DNA from 4 places in the Streptomyces sp. NBC_00224 genome. Region 3 is predicted to be linked to each of the others. Evidence: riboswitches for the same ligand, from Rfam matches in the RefSeq annotation. Region 3 holds a riboswitch; each other region holds the start of a gene.
What was found. A riboswitch is a leader RNA that binds a small molecule or an ion and turns the genes downstream of it on or off. The one in region 3 is predicted to bind cobalamin.
Positions count from the first base shown of each region.

Region 1: linked by a shared signal. The riboswitch ahead of OG965_RS37520 ((2Fe-2S) ferredoxin domain-containing protein) and the one ahead of OG965_RS03680 (FecCD family ABC transporter permease) in region 3 are both predicted to bind cobalamin.
Region 2: linked by a shared signal. The riboswitch ahead of OG965_RS26860 (ribonucleoside-diphosphate reductase subunit alpha) and the one ahead of OG965_RS03680 (FecCD family ABC transporter permease) in region 3 are both predicted to bind cobalamin.
Region 4: linked by a shared signal. The riboswitch ahead of metE (5-methyltetrahydropteroyltriglutamate--homocysteine S-methyltransferase) and the one ahead of OG965_RS03680 (FecCD family ABC transporter permease) in region 3 are both predicted to bind cobalamin.

Region 1 is NZ_CP108106.1:8,387,791-8,391,012, forward strand. It holds gene OG965_RS37515 (MFS transporter) at 75-1,382, shown strand; cobalamin riboswitch at 1,380-1,579, shown strand; gene OG965_RS37520 ((2Fe-2S) ferredoxin domain-containing protein) at 1,620-2,006, shown strand; gene gap (type I glyceraldehyde-3-phosphate dehydrogenase) at 2,189-3,187, opposite strand.
Region 2 is NZ_CP108106.1:5,993,467-5,996,688, forward strand. It holds gene OG965_RS26860 (ribonucleoside-diphosphate reductase subunit alpha) at 1-2,052, opposite strand, end outside; cobalamin riboswitch at 2,181-2,322, opposite strand; gene mctP (monocarboxylate uptake permease MctP) at 2,535-3,222, opposite strand, start outside.
Region 3 is NZ_CP108106.1:843,993-847,214, reverse strand. It holds gene OG965_RS03695 (MauE/DoxX family redox-associated membrane protein) at 1-39, opposite strand, end outside; gene OG965_RS03690 (hypothetical protein) at 54-596, opposite strand; gene OG965_RS03685 (hypothetical protein) at 1,144-1,284, opposite strand; cobalamin riboswitch at 1,407-1,538, shown strand; gene OG965_RS03680 (FecCD family ABC transporter permease) at 1,682-2,704, shown strand; gene OG965_RS03675 (ABC transporter ATP-binding protein) at 2,706-3,222, shown strand, end outside.
Region 4 is NZ_CP108106.1:6,782,523-6,785,744, reverse strand. It holds gene metE (5-methyltetrahydropteroyltriglutamate--homocysteine S-methyltransferase) at 1-2,079, opposite strand, end outside; cobalamin riboswitch at 2,262-2,414, opposite strand; gene OG965_RS30310 (molybdopterin-dependent oxidoreductase) at 2,687-3,222, shown strand, end outside.

The DNA.
Region 1 (3,222 bases), 7.5 Mb from region 3:
CCCGGGCGTGATGCTCGCTTTGATGCTTCCGATCGCGGATCGGTTGTGCGGGTGAGTGGCGAGGGGCGGCGGGCATGAGGATCGGGCACCGGCTGGGACATCTGCCCGGACACCAGCTGGGGAGGCGGTTCGGCTGGCTCTGGGGAGCGTATGGGACCAGCGCGCTCGGCACATGGCTGGCCTTCGGCGCGTTCCCGCTGATCGCCATCCAGGTACTGCACGCCGGACCGGCCGAGGTCGCCGCGCTCTCCTCCGTGGGGGCTGCGGTGGGCGCGGCCGTGGCGGTGCCGCTCGGCCCATGGGTGGAGTTCCGCCGCAAGAGGCCGGTGCTGATCGCGATGGACCTGGTGCGGTTCGCGGCGCTGCTGACGATCCCCGCCGCGTACGCGCTGGGCGTGCTCACCTTCCTCCAGCTCCTGCTGGTCTCCATCGTCGTCGCGGCGGCCGACATCACCTTCCGCGCCGCCTCCGGCGCGTACCTGAAGACGCTGCTGGCGGCCGAGGACCTGCTCGTCGCCAACGCCCGATTCGAGTCCACGGCCTGGACGACCACGATCATCGGACCGCCGTTGGGCGGCGCGGCGATCGGGCTCCTCGGTCCGGTGGCGACGGTGGTGGCCGATGCGGTCAGCTACCTGCTCTCGGCGCTGGGCATCCGCGCGACAGGCGGGCACGAGCCGCGGCCCGAGCGCCTGGAGGCCACACGCATGCGGGCCGGGGACCTGCTCGACGGTTGGCGGTACATCCTCGCCGACGCGACACTGCGTCCACTGCTCCTCAACACCGCCTTGTTCAACGGCCTGGTGATGGCCGTCCAGCCACTGCTGGCCGTCCTGATGCTCGGCCGACTCGGCTTCGCACCGTGGCAGTACGGCCTCGCCTTCGCCGCACCTTCGATCGCCGGACTGCTCGGTTCACAGCTGGCCCGACCGCTTGTCACCCGGTTCGGGCAGCACCAGGTCCTGGTCGTGGTCGGGGCGCTACGCGCGATCTGGCCCGTCGGCCTGGCCTTCCTGGGCTCGGGCACCGGAGGGCTGCTGCTGGTGATGGGCGTCGAGCTCGGGCTCATCTTCTGCTGCGGAGTCTTCAACCCCGTCTACGCCACCTACCGCCTCGAACGCACCGCGACCGACCGCGTCGCCCGCACATTGTCCGCCTGGGCGGTGACGACCAAGGCCTCGACCGCGCTCCTGACGGCCCTCTGGGGCGTACTGGGCACCCTGCTCGGCCCGCGTACGGCCATCGGCCTGGCCGGTGTGCTCCTGCTGGCAACCCCGCTGCTGCTCCCCGGTCGCGCGGCAGCGCAACTCCCCGAGCCGGACCAGGAGTCGGAGCCGGACCCGGCACCGTTCGGATCGTCCACCCCTGCGGGACGGTGGTGACGCGCAGCCGTCCGACGTGCGACGATGCCCGACGACAAGGCGACGCGGAACGAGGAAGCCGGTGGAATTCCGGCGCGGTCCCGCCACTGTGATCGGCGAGCGAACCCCGAACAGACCACTGCCCGGACACGGGCGGGAAGGACGGGGTGAGCGGCGACCCGAGAGCCAGGAGACTCACGTCGTCGCCTCCTTGACGAAACCGGGGCGGATCTCCCCGGAGGAGGAGCGTGAGCGGTCATGTCGGAGCAGCGACCAGAAGGCGGCGCCGGACACACCCCAGCCGACTCGGCACCGTGCCGGATCGTGGTGTGCAGGGACTGCTGCTGCGGGAGCCCGAAGGTGCCCGGAGTCGACCACGCGCAGCAGAAGGCGCGCCTTGCCGAGAGCGCGCCCGTACGTGTCTCCGCCTGCCTCGACGTCTGCGAACAGGCCAACGTGATCGTGGTCCAGCCCTCTCGTGCAGCACGCGTCGCCGGTGCCCGCCCGGTCTGGCTCGGTCTGGTCAACGATCCCGCCGCCACGGACGACATCGCCGCCTGGGTCCAGGCCGGCGGCCCCGGCATCGCGCCCTGCCCCGACATCCTCGACCTCTACGTCTTCACCCCAAGCCGAAGGGCGCGATGAGCACGCTTGGCCGTCCGGCCCCGGCGTCCGTCCCTGAACGGCGGTTGGTCCATGACCTGTATCGGAGCCGGTTTGGCGGTCCGACCATGGTGATCACCAAGCGGTGAGCGAACGGGGGTTCGCCACTTCGTCAACTCAGGGGGAGCGGGGACCGTGGCCAAGGGATGACCCGCGCCCGGCTGTCACCGCCCCGCGAGCAGCTCCAGTGTGTCGATCACCCGGTTGGAGAAACCCCACTCGTTGTCGTACCAGGCGACCACCTTGACATGGCGGCCGTCCACCCGGGTGAGGGCCGAGTCGAAGATGGACGAGGCCGGGTTGCCCGTGATGTCGGAGGACACCAGCGCGTCCTCCGAGTACTCCAGTACGCCCGCGAGCGGCCCCTGCGCCGCCGCGCGGTAGGCGGCCAGCACGTCGTCGAGCGTCACGTCACGCTCGACGGTCGTGTTGAGCTCGACGATCGAGCCCACCGGCACGGGCACCCGGATCGAGTCGCCGGACAGCTTGCCGTCGAGGTTGGGCAGGACATGACCGATCGCCTTGGCCGCGCCCGTCGTGGTCGGCACGATGTTGACCCCGGCGGCGCGGGCGCGGCGGGGGTCGCGGTGCGGGCCGTCCTGGAGGTTCTGCTCCTGGGTGTACGCGTGCACGGTCGTCATGAACCCGTGCTCGATCCCGGCGAGTTCGTCGAGCACCGAGGCCAACGGCGCGAGCGCGTTCGTGGTGCAGGAGGCGTTCGAGACGATCGTGTGCGCCTCGTGGTCGTACGCGTCGTTGTTGACCCCGAACGCGAGGGTGACGTCGGCGCCCTCCGAGGGCGCGCTGACCAGGACCTTCTTCGCGCCCGCGTCCAGGTGGGCACGGGCGGCCTTCGCCGAGGTGAAGCGGCCCGTCGCCTCCAGGACGAGGTCGACGCCCAGCTCGGCCCAGGGCAGGTCGGCCGGGTCGCGCTCGGCGAGCACCTTGATGCGGCGGCCGTCGACGACGAGCGTGTCCCCGTCCACGGTCACCGGCCGCCCGAGCCGGCCGGCCGTCGAGTCGAAGGCGAGCAGCCGCGCGAGGGCGGCGGGCTCGGTGAGGTCGTTCACGGCGACGACCTCCAGATCACTGTCGCGTTCGAGCAGCGCGCGCAGCACGTTGCGTCCGATGCGGCCGAATCCGTTGATGGCGATGCGAGTCATGAGTGATGTCCCTTCGGTTCGCCTCCAGACTCGCG
Region 2 (3,222 bases), 5.1 Mb from region 3:
GGCGGGGATCCAGCTGAAGTCCTGGACCGAGCCGCTGGCGTCGCGCAGCGCCTCGCGGGACTGCGCGTCCCACACACCGAGCTTCTTCAGGTCCTCCACCAGGTAGCCGTTGACCTGGAGGAACTCACCCGAGAGCGTCTCGCGCTTGAACAGGTTGGAGACCTGCGGCTCGATGCACTCGTAGACACCGGCGATGGACGCGATGGTCGCGGTCGGGGCGATCGCGAGCAGCAGCGAGTTGCGCATGCCGACCGAGGCGATCCGCTCGCGCAGCGCCGTCCAGCGCTCCGGCCAATTCAGCTCGACGTCGTAGTGGTCGGGGTGCAGCACGCCGCGCGCCGTACGGGTCTTGTCCCACGCGGGCAGCGGGCCCGAGCGCTCGGCGAGGTCGCAGGACGCCTCGTACGCCGTGAGCATGATGCGCTCGGCCAGCTTGGTGGAGAGCGCCTTCGCCTCGGGGGAGTCGAACGGCAGGCGCAGCTTGAAGAAGACGTCCTGGAGGCCCATCGCGCCCAGGCCCACCGGACGCCACTTGGCGTTGGAGCGGCCGGCCTGCTCGGTCGGGTAGAAGTTGATGTCGACGACCCGGTCCAGGAAGGTCACGGCCGTACGGACGGTCTCGTCCAGGCGCTTCCAGTCGATCTCGCCGGAAGCGAGCACGAAGGAGCCGAGGTTGACCGAGCCGAGGTTGCAGACGGCCGTCTCGCCGTCGTCCGTGACCTCCAGGATCTCGGTGCAGAGGTTGGAGGAGTGGACCGTGTGGCCGGGCTCCGCCGTCTGGTTGGCGGTGCGGTTGGAGGCGTCCTTGAAGGTCATCCAGCCGTTGCCGGTCTGCGCCAGGGTGCGCATCATCCGGCCGTACAGGTCCCGGGCCGGCATCGTCTTCTGGGCGAGACCGGCCGCCTCGGCCTTGCGGTAGGCGGCGTCGAACTCGTCGCCCCACAGGTCGACCAGCTCCGGCACGTCGGCGGGGGAGAACAGCGACCAGGTGCCGTCCGCGTCCACCCGGCGCATGAACTCGTCCGGGATCCAGTGCGCCAGGTTCAGGTTGTGCGTGCGCCGGGCGTCCTCACCCGTGTTGTCGCGCAGCTCCAGGAACTCCTCGATGTCGGAGTGCCAGGTCTCCAGGTAGACCGCGGCCGCGCCCTTGCGCCGCCCGCCCTGGTTGACGGCCGCGACCGAGGCGTCCAGCGTCTTCAGGAACGGGACGATGCCGTTGGAGTGGCCGTTGGTGCCCCGGATGAGCGAGCCGCGCGAGCGGATGCGGGAGTACGAGAGGCCGATGCCGCCCGCGTGCTTCGACAGGCGTGCCACCTGGTGGTAGCGGTCGTAGATCGAGTCCAACTCGTCCTGCGGGGAGTCCAGCAGGTAGCAGCTGGACATCTGGGGGTGGCGGGTGCCGGAGTTGAAGAGCGTCGGCGAGGACGGCAGGTAGTCGAGCCGGCTCATGAGGCCGTACAGCGAGGCGACCTCGTCGAGCGCGCGCACCGAGTCGTCCTCGGCCAGGCCCGCCGCGACCCGGAGCATGAAGTGCTGCGGGGTCTCGATGACCTGGCGGGTGATCGGGTGCCGCAGCAGGTAGCGGGAGTAGAGCGTGCGCAGGCCGAAGTAGCCGAAGCGGTCGTCGGCGCCGTCCGCGAGGGAGGCGGTGACCAGCGCGTCCAGACGGTCCGCGTGCAGCCGTACGAAGTCGGCGGTGCGGTCCGCGATCAGGCCCTCGCGGTGGCCGACCTCGACCGAGTCGGAGAACGAGACCGAGCCCTGGGTCGCGGCCTCGTCGGCGATCGTGAGCGTCAGCAGCCGGGCGGCGAGGCGGGAGTACGCCGGGTCCTCGGAGATCAGACCGGCGGCGGCCTCGGTGGCGAGCCCACGCAGCTCCGCCTCGTCCGAGCGCGCGTTGCGGCCGCGCAGCGCGGCGGCGGCGACACGGCCGGGGTCGGTGTCCGGCAGATCGGCGGTGAGGTCGGTCAGGGTCCGCAGCAGGGCGGTCCCGGGGGCATCGGCCGGCTCTTCGGCGATCGCTGAGGCGGGATCCGCAGGGGCGATGGTCACGTGGGGGCACTCCTCGCTCGGCACGGGGCCTTGGGGAAGTGCGCGGGCACACGGACACACCCCCTCGGGGGTACGCCGCGTCCACATGCCCATTCCGCGAGGCCCGGACGTCTGGCACCCGGACCGGACGGCCAGGGCGCGCTGTCGGCAGGTCCTCGGACTGAACAGGTACGCAAATGCATACGAGTACACCGTTGCGGGACAGTTCCGGATTTGCACCGGATTCCCCTGCGGCGACAGCGAGCACGAGCATACATCTTGTGCCGCGCTGTGTTGGCACCCCCACATGTTGTGTCGCATCCGTACCGGAGCGTGTTTGTTGGGTAGTTGCTCGACTGCGGGCCGTCTTGGGCTGGTCGCGCAGTTCCCCGCGCCCCTAGACGCTTGCCGTACGCCGCAACCTGCGGGCGGTACGGGGCATTCCCCGGGCACGAAAACGGGCCGCCGGGGTTTCCCGGCGGCCCGATTTCCTGTTGCTCGTGTCAGTGCGTCGCGGCCGGGAGTTCCGTCTTGACGCCCGGGTCGCCCGCGTCCGCCGTGTAGTCCTCCGGGGACGTCTCGTCGACGCCGTCGGGGGCCTTCAGGGCTCGCAGGACCACCGTGAGGACGACGGTGACGGCGACGTTCAGGAGGAACGCGGTGAGGCCGATGTAGCCGATCTCACCGATGCCGGGGATGTTCTTGGAGCTGCCGCCGAAGTGCTTCTGGGTGGGCGAGGCGACCCCGTACGCGGCGAGCGTGCCGTACGCCATGCCCACCGCCCAGCCCGCCAGCAGCGCCCAGCGGTGGAACCAGCGGGTGAACAGACCGCCCACCAGGGCCGGGAAGGTCTGCAGGATCCAGATGCCGCCGAGCAGCTGGAAGTTGATCGCGACCGTCTTGTCCATGGTGAGGACGAAGACCAGCGCGCCGACCTTCACCAGGAGCGAGACCAGCTTGGAGACCTTGGTCTCCTGCGCCGGCGTGGCGTCCGGCTTGAGGAAGTCCTTGTAGATGTTGCGGGTGAAGAGGTTCGCGGCCGCGATCGACATGATCGCCGCCGGGACGAGCGCGCCGATGCCGATGGCCGCGAAGGCCACGCCCGCGAACCAGTCGGGGAACATGTCCTCGAAGAGCTGCGGGATCGCCAGCTGGCCGTTCTTGACCTTGACCCCGGCCGCGATCGCCATG
Region 3 (3,222 bases):
GAGCAGCACGGCTGCCACCAGGCGGACGAGAGCGTTCACCGCCGCGAGGGCCGTCACCGCGAGGGAGGCCGCACGGCCATGACCTGGGCAGTCGCCAGTTCGGTGTCCAGCAGGCAGACGGCCGTACGTGTGCCGGTTCTGCTCGCGCGCTCCAGTAGCGGCGAGGGCGCGGCGCGTCGGCCGCCGACCCGGTACCCGCCGTCCCGCAGCGGTCGGGGAACGCCGGTCACCCACGACACGACGGGTATGGCGGCGGTCTCCCTGCCGTCCCACCAGTCGGTGACCATCACACGGTCGCCGGGCCGGGGAACGACGCCCTGGGGAAACCCCGCCATGGGCACGGTCTCCCGCGAGGCCGGCGCATCAGGCGCCATCAGCGAGCGCGTGCGCGTGCCCGCTTGTGGGAAGTCGACGTGCAGCGAGTCCGCCGTGACCGAGCGGACCCGGGCCAGATCGGTGCGGGCCGTGCTCCCGGGGCCACGGCCCCGCGCGGTGGCGGCGCCGCTCGCTGGGACGCTGACGGCGACAGAGCCGGCTCCTGCCACGGCGGCGGTGAGTGCGGCTCTGCGTGTCAGGCGTTTCCTTGCCCGGTCCATGACGCCTCCTCACGATTGAGAAAACAATGCTGTCGTGGGCCTGAAGGGCTGTCAATCACACACCGACCGATGGCCGATTTTGCTTCCGCCCGCACAATTTCGGCTATTGAGAGCCATGCCTGACGCACCGTCAGAGGCCGATTCTCGCCGAGCAAGACTGGCCCGTATGGGCAGGGTTGACACCACCTTGACCTTTACTTTCGGCCAAACTGAGGGGCGGTCGCACTGGATTACGGTTCAAATATTCATGCATCCTGAATTGCGGCCCCGGAGGTCGCCATATCCAGCAGTACTCAATAGAGGAGATGAGGCCAGGCGGTATTTGCAACTGGCAGCTTCGGCGGAGTCTGTCCGGCGCTCAGAGACAGCCTGCCCAGCACTTCGGGATTTCTGCACCACGTCCCAACAGCCCCTGGCGTGAGCCCTTCGCGTCCTGGGGCCAGTACGTCGCGGAAGCCCGATTCGGGCGGACTCCATAATTCGGCCCTGGGACGCCTGGCAGGTGGGGCAGTGGCCCTGGTGGCGCGGATCGGGTGGTTGGCTTCATTCAGCCCGTGGTCCGTGCGGAGCAGTCATGTCCGTCGCCGGGCAGGCCCATGACGTTCAGCACGGGTTCCTCGCCCTCGGGGATCTCGAAGGTGAAGTTCGCTCCTGTCGGGATCGCCACGAGCGGGGGAGGACGGCGCACCGCGCCATGAACCGGTCGACGCCATCCTGGCCACCCTCGCCCATGGCGTCTTTACCCCCGCCGAATCCGCGACGCCATGACCCATCGGCCGCACCCACCGTCCGTAAACACACCGCGCACGGCGTTTGTTAGGCTCCCTTCGTCTCCTGTGGGGGAAGTCCGGTGGGATTCCGGCGCTGACCCGCAACGGTGTGCACGGCTGCCCGACGGCCTCCGTGTGAGCCCGATCGCCCGTGGGGGGCCTGCGACCCGCTGACTGCTCGCCGTGGACTGCGAGAGGGGACCGCGCGGTCGGATCACGGCCGTACGGGCTGTCTCCTGTGTGCCGTCCAGCAGGCGGCCCATGTGAAGGACGGTCCCCACCGTGCGCCGAAGTAAGGCCGCCAGCCGGATACCCGTGCTGCCCCTCAGCCTCGGCCTTGGGTTCTTACTCGTGGCATCGCTCGTGTGCGGTGTCGGGCTCGGAGCCGCCGACATCGACTGGGCGGACACACTCCGCTTCCTGTGGGCGGGACTGACCGGCGGAACCGTGGCGGCGGCCGACGCGGCCTCGTACACCATCGTCTGGGAGATCCGTCTGCCAAGAGTGCTGCTCGGCGCGGTCGTCGGGGCGGGTCTCGCGGCCGTCGGTGTGGCCGTGCAGGCGATGGTCCGCAACGCGCTGGCCGACCCGTTCGTCCTGGGCATCTCCTCCGGCGCCGCCGTGGGCGCCAACGCCGTCATCCTGCTGGGGGCGTTCGCCGGGCTCGGGGTGTGGGCGCTGTCCGTCTCCGCGTTCGTCTCCGCGCTCGCGGCCATGGTCCTGGTGTACGCCGTGGCCCGCTCGCCCCATGGGCTGACGCCGCTGCGGCTGATCCTGACGGGCACGGCTCTGGCGTACGGCTTCGAGGCCATCACCACCGTCATGGTGTTCGGCGCGGCCCGCGGCGAGGCCGCCCGGTCCGCGATGATGTGGCTGCTGGGCAGTCTGGGCGGGGCGACCTGGGCGCAGTTGCCGATTGCCGCCGTGACCGTGGCGGCCGGGTGGATCTGGCTGCGGTGGCGGGCCGAGGCGCTCAACGCGCTCGCCATGGGGGACGAGACCTCGGCCGCGCTGGGCGTGCCGCCCTCGCGGCTGCGCCGGGAGCTGTTCCTCGTGACCGCCGCCGTCACCGGGACCGTCGTCGCGGTCAGCGGGGCCATCGGGTTCGTCGGGTTGATGGTGCCTCATGTCGTACGGATGGTGGTGGGCGCCGACCACCGGCGCGTCCTCGTGATCGCGCCCCTCGCGGGTGCGGTGCTCCTCGTCTGGGCCGACGTGCTGTCCCGGCTGCTGCTCGCCCCGACCGAACTGCCCGTAGGGGTGATCACCGCGGTGGTCGGTGTCCCCGCGTTCGTCCTGCTGATGCGGCAGAGCGGCCATGCGTTCGGAGGTCGCTGACGTGCGGATCGACATCGACGGCGTGACGGTGGAGGCCGCTCGTACCCGGCTGGTCGACGACGTCCGGCTCACGGTGGACAGCGGGGCGTTCGTCGGGCTCGTCGGCCCCAACGGCAGCGGGAAGTCGACTCTGCTGCGCACGGTGTACCGGGCGTTGCGGCCCGCCGGGGGAGCGGTCCGGCTCGACGGCGACGACCTGCACGCCATGGATCCCCGGGCCGCCGCCCGCGTGCTGGCGGCGCTGCCGCAGGAGTCCTCGGCCGACTTCGACTTCACGGTGGCCGAGGTGGTCGCCATGGGACGGCTGCCGCACCAGGGCCGTACCGCGGCCTCGGACCGCGAGATCTGCGCGCGGGCCATGGAGCGCACCGGCGTCGCCCACCTCGCCGACCGCGGCATCCTCAGCCTGTCCGGCGGAGAGAAGCAGCGGGTGCTCATCGCCCGCGCGCTCGCCCAGCAGCCGCAGGTGCTCGTCCTCGACGAACCCACCAACCACCTCGACATCGCCCACCAGTTGG
Region 4 (3,222 bases), 5.9 Mb from region 3:
GGCGAGCTCGTCGGCCACCTGCATGTGTGAGCGGGCCGCCTCCAGGCTGATGACGTCGGCGTCGAGGTCGTCGATGGCCTGGAGGATGTCGCCGAACTCGGCGTAGCACATGTGGGTGTGGATCTGGGTGTCGGGACGTACGCCGCCGGTGGTCAGGCGGAACGATTCCGTGGCCCAGTCCAGATAGGCGGCGCGGTCCGCGGCGCGCAGTGGCAGCGTCTCGCGCAGGGCCGGCTCGTCGACCTGGATGACCGAGGTCCCGGCCGCCTCCAGGTCCTCGACCTCGTCGCGCAGGGCGAGCGCCACCTGGCGTGCGGTCTCGGCGAGCGGCTGGTCGTCGCGGACGAACGACCAGGCCAGCATGGTGACCGGCCCGGTGAGCATGCCCTTGACGGGGCGGTCGGTGAGCGACTGGGCGTACGTCGTCCAGCGCACCGTCATCGGCCGCGGCCGGGAGATGTCGCCGGCCAGGACCGGCGGGCGGACATAGCGCGTGCCGTACGACTGGACCCAGCCGTGCCGGGTGGCGAGGTAGCCGGTCAGCTGCTCGGCGAAGTACTGCACCATGTCGTTGCGTTCGGCCTCGCCGTGGACCAGGACGTCGATGCCCGCCTTCTCCTGGAAGGCGACGACCTCGCGGATCTCGGCCTTGATGCGCTCCTCGTACCCTGCGGTGTCGACGCGTCCGGCGCGCAGGTCGGCACGGGCGGTGCGCACCTCGGTGGTCTGCGGGAACGAGCCGATGGTGGTCGTGGGCAGCAGCGGCAGTCGCAGCCGGGCGCGCTGGGCCGGGGCGCGTTCGCCGTACGGCTGGGAGCGGCGGCCGTCCGCCTCGGTGACCGTCGACGTACGCGCGCGTACCGCCGGGTCGTGGGTGAGCGCGGATCCGGCGCGCGAGGCCAGGTCGGCGCGGTTGGCGGCGAGTTCGGCGGCGATGGCGCCGGTGCCGCCGGCGAGGCCGCGGGCCAGCGTCACCGTCTCGGCGGTCTTCTGGTGGGCGAAGGCGAGCCAGCGGGCGATCTGCGGGTCGATGTCGCGTTCGGCCGTCGCGTCGAGCGGGACGTGCAGCAGCGAGCAGGACGGTGCCACGTCGACAGTGCCCGCGAGGCCGAGGAGCGTGCCGAGGGTGGCGAGGGACTTCTCGTAGTCGTTGATCCAGATGTTGCGGCCGTCGACGACGCCCGCGACCAGCCGCTTGTCAGGCAGTCCGCCGACGGCCGCGAGGGCGTCGAGGTTGGCGGCGGCCGGTCCTGTGAAGTCCAGGGCGAGGCCGTCCACGGGCGCCTTGGCGAGAACGGGCAGGGCCTTGCCGAGCTGGTCGAAGTAGGAGGCGACCAGCAGCTTGGGGCGGTCGGTGAGGCTGCCGAGCGCCCGGTGGGCGAGGGCGGCGGCGTCCAGTTCGGCGGGGGTGCGGTCCTGGACGAGGGCGGGCTCGTCGAGCTGCACCCACTGTGCGCCGGCCGCCCGCAGATCGGCGAGCACCTCGGCGTACACGGGCAGCAGCCGCTCCAGCAGGGCCAGTGGCTCGAAGGCGGCGTCGACGCCGGGCGCGGGCTTGGCCAGGAGGAGGTAGGTGACCGGGCCGACCAGGACGGGCCGGGCCGTGAGGCCGAGCGCCAGCGCCTCGGCGAGCTCGGCGACCTGCTTGCCGGAGTCGGCGGTGAAGACGGTGTCCGGGCCGAGCTCGGGGACCAGGTAGTGGTAGTTGGTGTCGAACCACTTGGTCATCTCCAGCGGCGCCACGTCCTGGGTGCCGCGGGCCATGGCAAAGTAGCCGTCCAGCGTGTCGCTCTCGACGGCGGTGCGGTGCCGGTCGGGGATCGCACCCACCATCACGCTGGTGTCGAGGACGTGGTCGTAGTACGAGAAGTCGCCGGTGGGGACTTCGTCGACGCCCGCGTCGGCGAGCCGGCGCCAGTTGGCGCGGCGCAGGTCGCGGGCGGTGTCACGGAGGGCGTCGGCACTGACGCGGCCCTTCCAGTAGCCCTCGACGGCCTTCTTGAGTTCCCGGTCGGGGCCCTGGCGGGGGTAGCCGTACACAGTGGCTCGTGCTGCCGCGGCTGCGGACTTGCTGGTCACGAAACTCTCCTTCGCGAGAATGTCCCGAAAACAACCCTGGTACGGGTCGTGGGTGCGAAGGGAGACGGACAGGGCGGCCCGCGCGGAGCGGTGCCCGCGCTCGAACCACCTCTTGTCTCGCCGACCCGCCCACGAGGTCACCAAGGTCTCCGCACGCGGTCGGTCGCGCACGGGCAACGGGCAGGTCTTCGGACTCGCGGGCACGCCTGCCGGTTTCCCGGCGGACACCTAGTGGCCGTCGCTTCCCAGACCCGGCCGGGCCCAGTGCGTATGACGGCGGTCGTTCCCGCTCACCGCTGCGGGGCAGTCCCGGATTCCCACCGGGTTCCCTCTTACGACGCCTCCCGCCTGGCGGACGGGGCGAACCAGCTGCGAGCGCCACCCTACAGAGTCGGGGGTCGACAGGCCCCCTCACATCGGGCCCGCACACCTCGTGATGTCCGACATCGGAGGCGTGCCGCAGTCGCACACAGGTGCTCACAGCATCGCGGGGCGATTAGTGTGGCCGACGTAACCACTCGTGATCGCCGCACGTGACATCGAAGTAACGGGCATTTCGTACGGTCGGAGCCCAAGGTATCCCGGCCGAGACGAGAGGGGACACCCGTTGACCGCACAGGGCACGCGGGCCGCCACCGAAAAGGTGCGCACGGTCTGCTCGTACTGCGGTGTGGGCTGCGGGATGGTCCTCGACATCACCGTGGGGCCGGACGGCCGGCGCACGGTACTCAAGGCCTCCGGCGACAAGGCGCACCCCGCGAACTCCGGACGGCTGTGCACCAAGGGGGCGACGACGGCCGACATGCTGGCCGCTCCCGGACGCCTGGCCACCGCGCTGGTACGGGGTGAGCGGGGGGCCGAGCCGGTGCCCGCCGGGGTCGACGCGATGATCGCCGAGACGGCGGGCAGGCTGCGGGCGATCGTCGACGAGCACGGGCCGGACGCCGTCGCGCTGTATGTGTCCGGCCAGATGAGCCTGGAGGCGCAGTATCTGGCCAACAAGCTGACCAAGGGGTTCATCGGCACCAACCAGATCGAGTCCAACTCCCGGCTGTGCATGGCCAGTGCGGGCAGCGGCTACAAGTTGTCGCTCGGCGCGGACGGGCCGCCCGGCTCGTACCAGGACTTCGAGAAGGCGGACGT